4 regions of the Nocardioides sp. CCNWLW239 genome follow, and region 1 is predicted to be linked to each of the others. Evidence: predicted binding sites of a transcription regulator. Region 1 holds the regulator's gene; each other region holds the start of a gene.
What was found. The regulator LexA, encoded in region 1, represses DNA repair genes until DNA is damaged. The targets are predictions, from matches to a motif close to TCGAACANNTGTTCGA.

Region 1 (2,197 bases):
CCGCCGTCCCAACCGGACGACGAGTGGCCGCCGCGACACAGCACCCGCAACAAGCAGTGGCCGCCGACCGACCCGGGGACCCCGTACCGCGGGCGTCACTGACGCCACAGCGAGAGTGCCGCAGACGCTTCCCATCGTCTGCGGCACTCTCACTTTTCCCCGGTAGCCGGCCGCCAGGGTCGAAGGAGCGGCCGGACATCTGTGTGGCGCCTACGGCGCGGTCGGGATGATCAGGGTCTGACCGGACACGAGCATCGACGACTCGAGACTGTTGAGCTCCTTGATCGTCTGCTCCATCTCCCGAATCGATGCGTCGGTGCCGGCAACTGCCTTCGAGGAGATGTCCCAGAGCGTGTCACCATCGCCGACGACCATCGTGTGGGCGGCGGGGGCGGAGCCACCAGGAAATCCGGCATCAGCGCCGGCACTGTTCGCCGCGAACGCCACCCGCGCTCCGATCAGCGCGATCCCGAAGAGCACGACGAGTGCGAACGCGAACACCACGACTCGGCCGCGCCGGGTGAGCCGCACCGTCGAACGCCGCACATCCCGCGCCGGACGGGGCGGTTCGGCTACGGGCAGCACATAGACGGTTGCACTCATCACGGCCTCCAGTTCATCGGTCTCTCGATCACGTGTTCGATCGAGCACATGTTCGAAGTTAGATCACGTGTTCGAACAACGCAAGTAGCGACCCCAAGAATTTTCGAACGCCGACACGCACCGGTGACGAGATCGAACAGATGTTTGAAGTCGTGGTGCCAGAGGGACTAATGTGAAGACATGACCACGCAGAAGACAGGCACCGGATCAGGCGGTTCGAAGAGCCGCGTCCGCGAGCTGCCCGACGGGCCGCCGGACGCGACCGGGCTCACGCCGCGTCAGCAGCGCATCCTCGCTCACCTGCGCGACAGCATCGAACAGCGCGGCTACCCGCCCAGCATGCGCGAGATCGGCGCCGCCGTCGGGCTGACCAGCACCAGCAGCGTCGCCCACCAGCTCCGCGCGCTGGAGCAGCGTGGTCTGATCCGCAAGGACCCCAAGCGGCCTCGTGCCCTCGAGGTCTTCCTCCCCGAGGTGATGGCCCACCGCAAGGCCATGTCCGGCGAGCCCGAGGAGACCAGCACGGCCGAGTCGACGGTCACCGCCGAGGCCGGGGTCAACCCCAACCCCGACGCCGCGATGGTTCCCCTGGTCGGCCGGATCGCGGCCGGTGGCCCGATCCTGGCCGAGGAGACCTCGAGCCAGCAGAGCGTCGAGGACGTCTTCCCGCTCCCCAAGCAGCTGGTCGGCAACGGTGACCTGTTCCTGCTCTCGGTCTCCGGTGACTCGATGGTCGACGCCGCCATCTGCGACGGCGACTTCGTGGTCGTGCGCCAGCAGCCGACCGCGGAGAACGGTGAGATCGTGGCCGCGCTGATCGACGGCGAGGCGACCGTCAAGACCCTTTCCCGCAAGGACGGCAAGGTCTGGCTGCTGCCGCACAACGCTGCCTACGAGCCGATCGACGGCACCCACGCGACGATCCTCGGCAAGGTGACCGCGGTCCTCCGCAGCCTCTGACGACCTGCATTCTGCGTGCGATCCAGCCGCCGACCCGTCATCGGGTCGGCGGCTGCTTCGTCCGTGGGCAACGCCCAATCGGCCGTGTCCCCCGGACACGGCGGGGTCGTGCGCTTAGACTGCGGTGGTCTGTCATCCCGAACGTCTGGTATCTCATGCGAAACATTGCCCGCCGGATCACCCGCAAACAACGCTCCCTCGTCCTGATCGCAGGCATGGTCGTCGCGACGTTCGTCGCCACCATGCCCGCAACCGGGTCGACTCCGGCGACCTCGGCGGTGACCGGCGGTGAAGCCAGCGCCGAGCAGCCGGTGACGGAGGAGACCGCCCGTGAGGCGCTCGCCGAGGCGAAGAAGATCAAGCGCAACCAGTCCGTACGCGGCGTCCGGCAGGTGGTGCCGGGTCGGCACGTCGCCGGCCGCCCCGACGCGACCATCGCGCTGACCAACCTGTGGAACGCCAAGGACGCCCTGGACGGCTCGGACAAGACGGCCGCTCGCGAGCTGCTCGCCCGCCCGCGTGCCACGAGCCAGACCTGCAGCACCGCGGTCTGCGTCCACTACACGCCGGGCTCCGGCGGCGACCGTGCCTCGGTGGCGTACGCGACCCAGGTCCGTGACGTCGTCACCAAGGT
Region 2 (2,197 bases), on a different contig from region 1:
CTTGCCGGCCCATGCCTCGACGCCGAGGGAGACGTCTCCGAGCCAGTCGGGCGCGGGTCGCTCGTCCACCCAGGGATCCTGGGTGGACGAGCGGTCACGCTTGGACGAAGCCACGGGGTCGGAGGGGCCTAGAAGTCCTCGACGCCGGCGGGCTCGGCCGCGGGCGTGCTCTCAGCCTCGACCGTCGGCACGACGCCGAGCTTCTCCAGGATCCGCTTCTCCAGCTCGTTGGCCAGGTCGGGGTTGTCCTTGAGGAAGTTGCGCGAGTTCTCCTTGCCCTGACCGAGCTGGTCACCCTCGTAGGTGTACCAAGCGCCGGCCTTGCGGACCAGGCCAGCCTCGACACCGACGTCGATCAGGCCGCCCTCGCGGGAGATGCCCTTCCCGTACATGATGTCGAACTCGGCCTGCTTGAACGGCGGGGCCACCTTGTTCTTCACGACCTTGACGCGGGTGCGGTTGCCGACCATGTCGGTGCCGTCCTTGAGCGTCTCGATCCGGCGCACGTCGAGTCGCACCGAGGAGTAGAACTTCAGCGCTCGACCACCGGTCGTGGTCTCGGGCGAGCCGAACATCACGCCGATCTTCTCGCGCAGCTGGTTGATGAAGATGGCCGTCGTGCCGGAGTTGTTGAGCGCACCGGTCATCTTCCGCAGGGCCTGGCTCATCAGTCGAGCCTGCAGACCGACGTGGCTGTCACCCATCTCGCCCTCGATCTCGGCGCGCGGCACCAGCGCCGCGACGGAGTCGATGACGATCAGGTCGAGCGCACCCGAGCGGATCAGCATGTCGGCGATCTCCAGCGCCTGCTCACCCGAGTCCGGCTGGGAGACCAGCAGGGCGTCGGTGTCGACGCCGAGGTTCTTCGCGTATTCCGGGTCGAGCGCGTGCTCGGCGTCGATGAACGCCACGATGCCGCCGGCGCGCTGGGCGTTGGCCACGGCGTGCAGCGCGACCGTCGTCTTACCCGAGGACTCCGGACCGTAGACCTCGATGACTCGCCCGCGAGGCAGACCACCCAGGCCCAGCGCCACGTCGAGCGCGATCGAGCCGGTCGGGATCACCTCGAGGGGGGCCTTCGTCTCGTCGCCCAGCCGCATGACCGAGCCCTTGCCGAATTGCCTCTCGATGTTGGCGAGAGCGGCGTCCAATGCCTTCTCGCGATCACCTGCCGCCATGTTCTTTCCTTCCTGAGGGGCAGACTTCTTCCCCTTGCCTGCCGCTTGTCCACGTGCCTTCGTCGTCATCAAGGCAGACGCTAGACGGGACCACCGACAGTTTTGAACGGGACCCTCTGGCACGGTGTTTCACGACCCGGTTTTTTGCCTGGTCGATAGCACGAACCACGCTCCACCTACCACGACAGACTAACCCGAACAAGCGTTCGATGCGAACGCTTGTTCGGGCGTGTCGGGGAGGCCAGGTCCTCAGTGTCCCTGCATCTCGCTCTGCTCCGCAGGGGTCGAGCCGCCGAGCTCGTCGGCGACAGCGACCGACAGGCCACCGAGCATGAACGCGATGATCACGGCCGCGAGCGCCCCGGTGGAGAACGACGGGATGAAGCGACGGAAGCCCTCCCGGACCGGCTCCGCACCGTGGTACTGATGCGTGAGCGCATGCCCCTTGCCTCGCTGGAGCAGGTAGCGGTTGACCGGGAAGGCCGCCAGGAAGGCCACCGAGAGCGCGATCATCATCGCGACCCAGAACACGACGTTGACCAGGCCCGCCTCCATGGCGCCGGGGATGAGCGCCATGATCAGGTTGTCGACCAGCTCCATCACCGCGATCGAGAGGGTGTCGGCGGCGAGCACGACGCTGAACGCCGCCCCCACGGCCAGACCCGACTTGAGCAGCGGCAGCGTCGAGAGGGTGTAGCCGAAGACGAAGGCCAGCGTGACGGCCAGGACGATCGTCCATCCCGTGCTCAGCCCGACCGCAGTCCCGATCATCAGTCCGGCGATCTCACCGATCGCACACCCGGTGAGGCAGTGCAGCGTGGCGCTCGCCGCCATCGCGTTGATCCCGCCACCGTGCCCGGCGTGCCCACCGTGCCCGGCGTGCCCACCGTGTCCGGTATGCCCGCCGTGGTCGCCGTGACCCTCGTGCACCGAGTGCTGGTGCTCGGCGTGGTCGTGTCCGGCGTGCGCGTGCTCGTCGTGCGACGTCATGTCGCTCCCTTGCTCGATCGTTGGCTGTT
Region 3 (2,197 bases), on a different contig from region 1:
ACTGCCTTGTCCGCGTCGCGGGCGTTGTAGCCCAGACCGATGAGGGCCTCGGTGACCTGGTCGCGCCAGGGCGCGGCCGCGCTGGTCGGCGCCGGCGCCGAGGCGGTGCCGGTGGGTGCGCCGACCCGGTCCTTGAGCTCCAGGATGATCCGCTGGGCCCCCTTCTGGCCGATCCCGGGGACCTTGGTCAGGGTCTTGGTGTCCTCGCCCGCGATGGCCAGGCGGATGCCGTCGGGGCTGAGGACGGCGAGCATCGCCTGGGCGAGCTTCGGGCCGACACCGGAGGCGGTCTGGAGGAGCTCGAAGAGGGTGCGCTCGTCGGTGTCGGTGAAGCCGAAGAGGGTCAACGAGTCCTCGCGCACGACCAGGCTGGTCGGCAGGTGGGCCTCCTCGCCGGTGCGGAGCGTGGCCAGCGTGTTGGGCGTGCAGAGCAGCTCGATGCCGATGCCGCCGACCTCGACGACGGCGGTGGAGAGACTGACGGCGGCGACCTTGCCGCGTACGGACGCGATCATCTACGGACCCTTCCGGCCGCGGCGACCGCGGCTTCGATGCGGTTCTGGGCGCCTCCGCGCCACTGGTGGGTGATGGCCAGCGCGAGCGCGTCGGCCGCGTCGGCGGGCTTCGGCGGGGTGGAGAGCCGCAGGATCCGGGTCACCATCGCGGTCACCTGCGCCTTGTCGGCGCGGCCGTTGCCGGAGACGGCGGCCTTGACCTCCGAGGGCGTGTGCAGCGCCACCGGGAGACCGCGTCTGGCCGCGCAGACCATCGCGAGGCCGCTGGCCTGGGCCGTGCCCATGATCGTGGAGACGTTCGAGCGCGCGAAGATCCGCTCGATCGCGACCGCGTCGGGCCGGTGCTCCTCGATCCAGGCGTCGATCCCCTTCTCGATGCTCACCAGCCGCTCCCAGACGGGCAGGTCCGAGGACGTACGGATCACCCCGACGTCCACCATCGACAGCGGCCGGCCCAGCGAGCCGTCGACCACGCCCATCCCGCACCGGGTCAGGCCGGGGTCGATCCCAAGCACCCGCACGCCGCACTCCTTCGTCTGATCGAACGCCTGTTCGTAGCGTACAGACTAGGACTCGCCTCCCGAGCCCCTGACACGCCCCGCCGAGAAGTCGGGTACGTCGGCCGAGATGGCACCTCGGTGCCGTCTCGGCCGACGTCAGCGACCTCTCGGCCGACGGGGGTGACGCCTCGGCCCGGGTCAGGCGTCGACGGTCTCCATGACCTCGTCGGGGACGTCGGCGTTGGAGAAGACGTTCTGGACGTCGTCGAGGTCGTCGACGGCGTCGATGAGCTTGAAGACCTTCTCGGCGGCCGAGGCGTCGGCGACCGGGATGTCCATGCTCGCGACGAACTGGACCTCGGCGGAGTCGTAGTCGATCCCGGCCTCCTGCAGCGCGGTGCGGACCGCGACCACGTCGGAGGGGTCGGAGACGATCTCGAAGGACTCGCCGAGGTCGTTGACGTCCTCGGCACCGGCGTCGAGCGTGGCCTCGAGCAGGTCGTCCTCGGAGACCGTCTTGCCCTCCTGCGCCTTCGCCACGACGACGACGCCCTTGCGGTCGAAGAGCCGGCTCACCGAGCCGGGGTCGGCCATGGTGCCGCCGTTGCGGGTGACCGCGGTGCGCACCTCCATGGCCGCCCGGTTGCGGTTGTCGGTCAGACACTCGATGAGGAGCGCGACACCCTGAGGGCCGTAGACCTCGTACATGATCGTGTCGTAGCTGACCCCGCCGCCGTCGAGCCCACCGCCACGCTTGACCGCGCGGTCGATGTTGTCGTTGGGGACCGACTGCTTCTTGGCCTTCTGGATCGCGTCGTAGAGGGTCGGGTTTCCGGCCGGGTCGGGACCGCCGGTCTTGGCCGCGATCTCGATCGTCTTGATGAGCTTGGCGAAGAGCTTGCCGCGCTTGGCGTCGATCGCCGCCTTCTTGTGCTTGGTCGTTGCCCACTTGGAGTGGCCGCTCATCTGAAAACCGTCCTTTGCCCCGCGTCGTCGCTGTGCTTTGTCAAGCCTGTCGAGCCGCCACCGGAGTCGTCACAGGGCAGCAAGGCCCCATTCTAACTACGTGACGTTCGGCACCGTCAGCAGCAGGTGTCCAGGAACAACCGGTGCAACCGGTCCTCGGCGTTGACCTCGGGGTGGAAGCTGGTGGCCATCAGCCGCTCCTGACGTACGCCGACG
Region 4 (2,197 bases), on a different contig from region 1:
GTCCCTGCGGGGCCGTGTCGTCGAGCAGCTCGGCAGCCTGGGCGAACTGACCGGCCAAGGCCCGGGAGAGCACGGCGGCGGTCCGCTGGGCGACCAGCAGGCTGAGCGTGCCGCCGGGACGGAGCACGTCGCGGATCCCCGCCAGTGCCGCTGCCGGGTCGGGGACGATCTCGAGGACACCGTGGCAGAGCACCACGTCGACCCCGCCGGGGTCGGCGACATCGGCGAGCGCGGCGAGGTCGCCCTGGCGCGCGTCGACCGAGACCCCGGCCTCGCGGGCGCGGCGGTCGAGCGCGGCGAGAGCGTCAGGGCTGGGGTCGACCACGGTGACGTGGTGGCCGAGCCCGGCGATGCGTACGGCTGAGGTGCCGGTGCCACCGCCGATGTCGAGGACGTCGAGGGAGCCGGCCGCCAGGACCGGGTCGAGCGCATCCCAGACGGCGACGGTCCGGGCCCCTGCCCGACGACTGGTTGATGCGGAGCCAGCTGCCATGGGGCCAAGCGTAGGCCCTGATCCCACCACACTTGAATCAGCCCACGAGGCGGTCACGCCGGGGGCGGGTGACCGGAGAGCTGTGGGCCATCAGCCCGAGGGACTCTTCGACGACGGCGAGGAAGCGGTCGGCGTCGCGCACCTGGTCGTCGGCCTCCTCGGCGGTGACGGCCCGGATCGATCCGGCCTCCGCGGCGGCACGCTTCGCCGCACCGGCGGCAAAGTAGTCGGCCCACTCGGAGAGCTCGGGTGCCACCTTCTTGAGCCGGACCCAGGCGTTCCAGGGGCGTCGGCGACCGGCGCGGCTGGCGGCCTCGACGGGGTCGGTGCGGGCGGCGATCAGGGCCGCGGCGGCCTGGAGGGCGGCGACATGAGCGATGGCGTACCTGCTCGGCACGTCGTCAGCCACGATCGCCTCGGAGAGCGACTCCGTGGCTCGGAAGAGGTAGTTGTGCGTCGTCGCCGGCAGCAGATGCATCGGGGTCGTCCTTCTCGCTCAAAGGTCGACCCCGCAGTGGACGGCTCCGGCGGGCGCCGGGGGTCGAGGACGACACCCGCCAGAGCCTGGTTGTTCGAACACTTGTTCGAACACGAGATCAAACTACACCCCGCCACCGACAGTCACAAGACGTTTCGGTGACGGGGCGTGTCGAGCCGGTGCTGCGGCTCGCTCAGTCCTCGGCGACCGCGCCGCGGATCCGGTGCGGCGGGTGGATGTAGCGGGTGTTCGCCGGCAGCCACATGACCACCAGCAGCGTCGCGGCGATGACGATCGCGATCGCGGTGAGCACGCTGATGATCACCGGCGGGCCGGTCAGGATGCCACCGATGCTGGCCACGGTGGAGATGAACACCAGGAAGGTGATCGTGATGCGCGCCCACTCGAAGCCGTTGCGCATGAAGACGGCGAGCACACCCATCATGGTGGCCATCACGCCGAACAGGGTGATGGCGGGGGCGATGAACGCCGGCGCGCTGACCCGGTTGTCGGTGGGCGGGTTGATGAGGGCGTCGAGGCCCTCGGTCTCGAGGATGCGCTTGGCCGAGGCGTTGCCCTCCGCCCAGGCGCGCACCAGGTCGTCGGAGCGCAGCACCATCACCACGACCACGACGGCGCTGAACGCGATCAGCCCGATCATCAGTCGGATCGCCCACGTCATCTCCCGGGGCACGGGTTCGGCTGCGAGGGCAGCCACCTCGACCGCGGCCTCCGGGCCCTCGCTCACGACCACACCTTCGTTCTCGTCGGGTGTCGTCATGGTCATCCGGTCTCCTTGCGACGTGGGGGTTCAGTCTCTGATCAGCCCATTCTGCCGCACGGGGCGCAACGGAGGTAAATACGGGATCACGTGCTCTTGGTCTCGGGTCGGCACGACTCGGTCTCGGCCGCAGGCTCGGATGTCGGTGGCGTACGTCAATATGTCCCCATGGAATCTCTAGCGCTGACCTTCTCCAGCGGGTGGGCCAGTGGCATCAACGCCTACCTGGTCGTGCTGGTTCTCGGCATCGTGCAGCGCGCGACGGGGGCCGAGGAGATCCCCGACGTGCTCGGCACCTGGCCGGTGCTGGCCGCGGCGGCGACGATGTTCGCGATCGAGTTCATCGCCGACAAGGTGCCCTACGTCGACTCGACGTGGGACTCGATCTCCACGGTGATCCGGCCCACGATCGGCGCCGTGATCGGCGTCCTGCTCGCCGGTGAGG

Region 2: a site for LexA is predicted at 1,373-1,388, ahead of recA (recombinase RecA). Genes of this name have one in related genera too.
Region 3: a site for LexA is predicted at 1,056-1,071, ahead of ruvC (crossover junction endodeoxyribonuclease RuvC). Genes of this name have one in related genera too.
Region 4: a site for LexA is predicted at 1,066-1,081, ahead of WBG06_RS19575 (SAV_6107 family HEPN domain-containing protein). Genes of this name have one in related genera too.

The regions. Positions count from the first base shown of each region.
Region 1 is NZ_JBBBNW010000002.1:345,843-348,039, forward strand. Features, by position in the region: gene WBG06_RS07595 (hypothetical protein) at 1-102, shown strand, start outside; gene WBG06_RS07600 (LysM peptidoglycan-binding domain-containing protein) at 211-603, opposite strand; gene lexA (transcriptional repressor LexA) at 784-1,563, shown strand; gene WBG06_RS07610 (MXAN_6640 family putative metalloprotease) at 1,719-2,197, shown strand, end outside.
Region 2 is NZ_JBBBNW010000003.1:317,651-319,847, reverse strand. Features, by position in the region: gene WBG06_RS13335 (regulatory protein RecX) at 1-69, opposite strand, end outside; gene recA (recombinase RecA) at 129-1,178, opposite strand; gene WBG06_RS13325 (DUF4396 domain-containing protein) at 1,428-2,168, opposite strand.
Region 3 is NZ_JBBBNW010000003.1:531,108-533,304, reverse strand. Features, by position in the region: gene ruvA (Holliday junction branch migration protein RuvA) at 1-515, opposite strand, end outside; gene ruvC (crossover junction endodeoxyribonuclease RuvC) at 512-1,036, opposite strand; gene WBG06_RS14340 (YebC/PmpR family DNA-binding transcriptional regulator) at 1,214-1,981, opposite strand; gene pdxT (pyridoxal 5'-phosphate synthase glutaminase subunit PdxT) at 2,098-2,197, opposite strand, start outside.
Region 4 is NZ_JBBBNW010000005.1:93,570-95,766, reverse strand. Features, by position in the region: gene WBG06_RS19580 (methyltransferase domain-containing protein) at 1-493, opposite strand, end outside; gene WBG06_RS19575 (SAV_6107 family HEPN domain-containing protein) at 531-971, opposite strand; gene WBG06_RS19570 (hypothetical protein) at 1,165-1,758, opposite strand; gene WBG06_RS19565 (DUF4126 domain-containing protein) at 1,921-2,197, shown strand, end outside.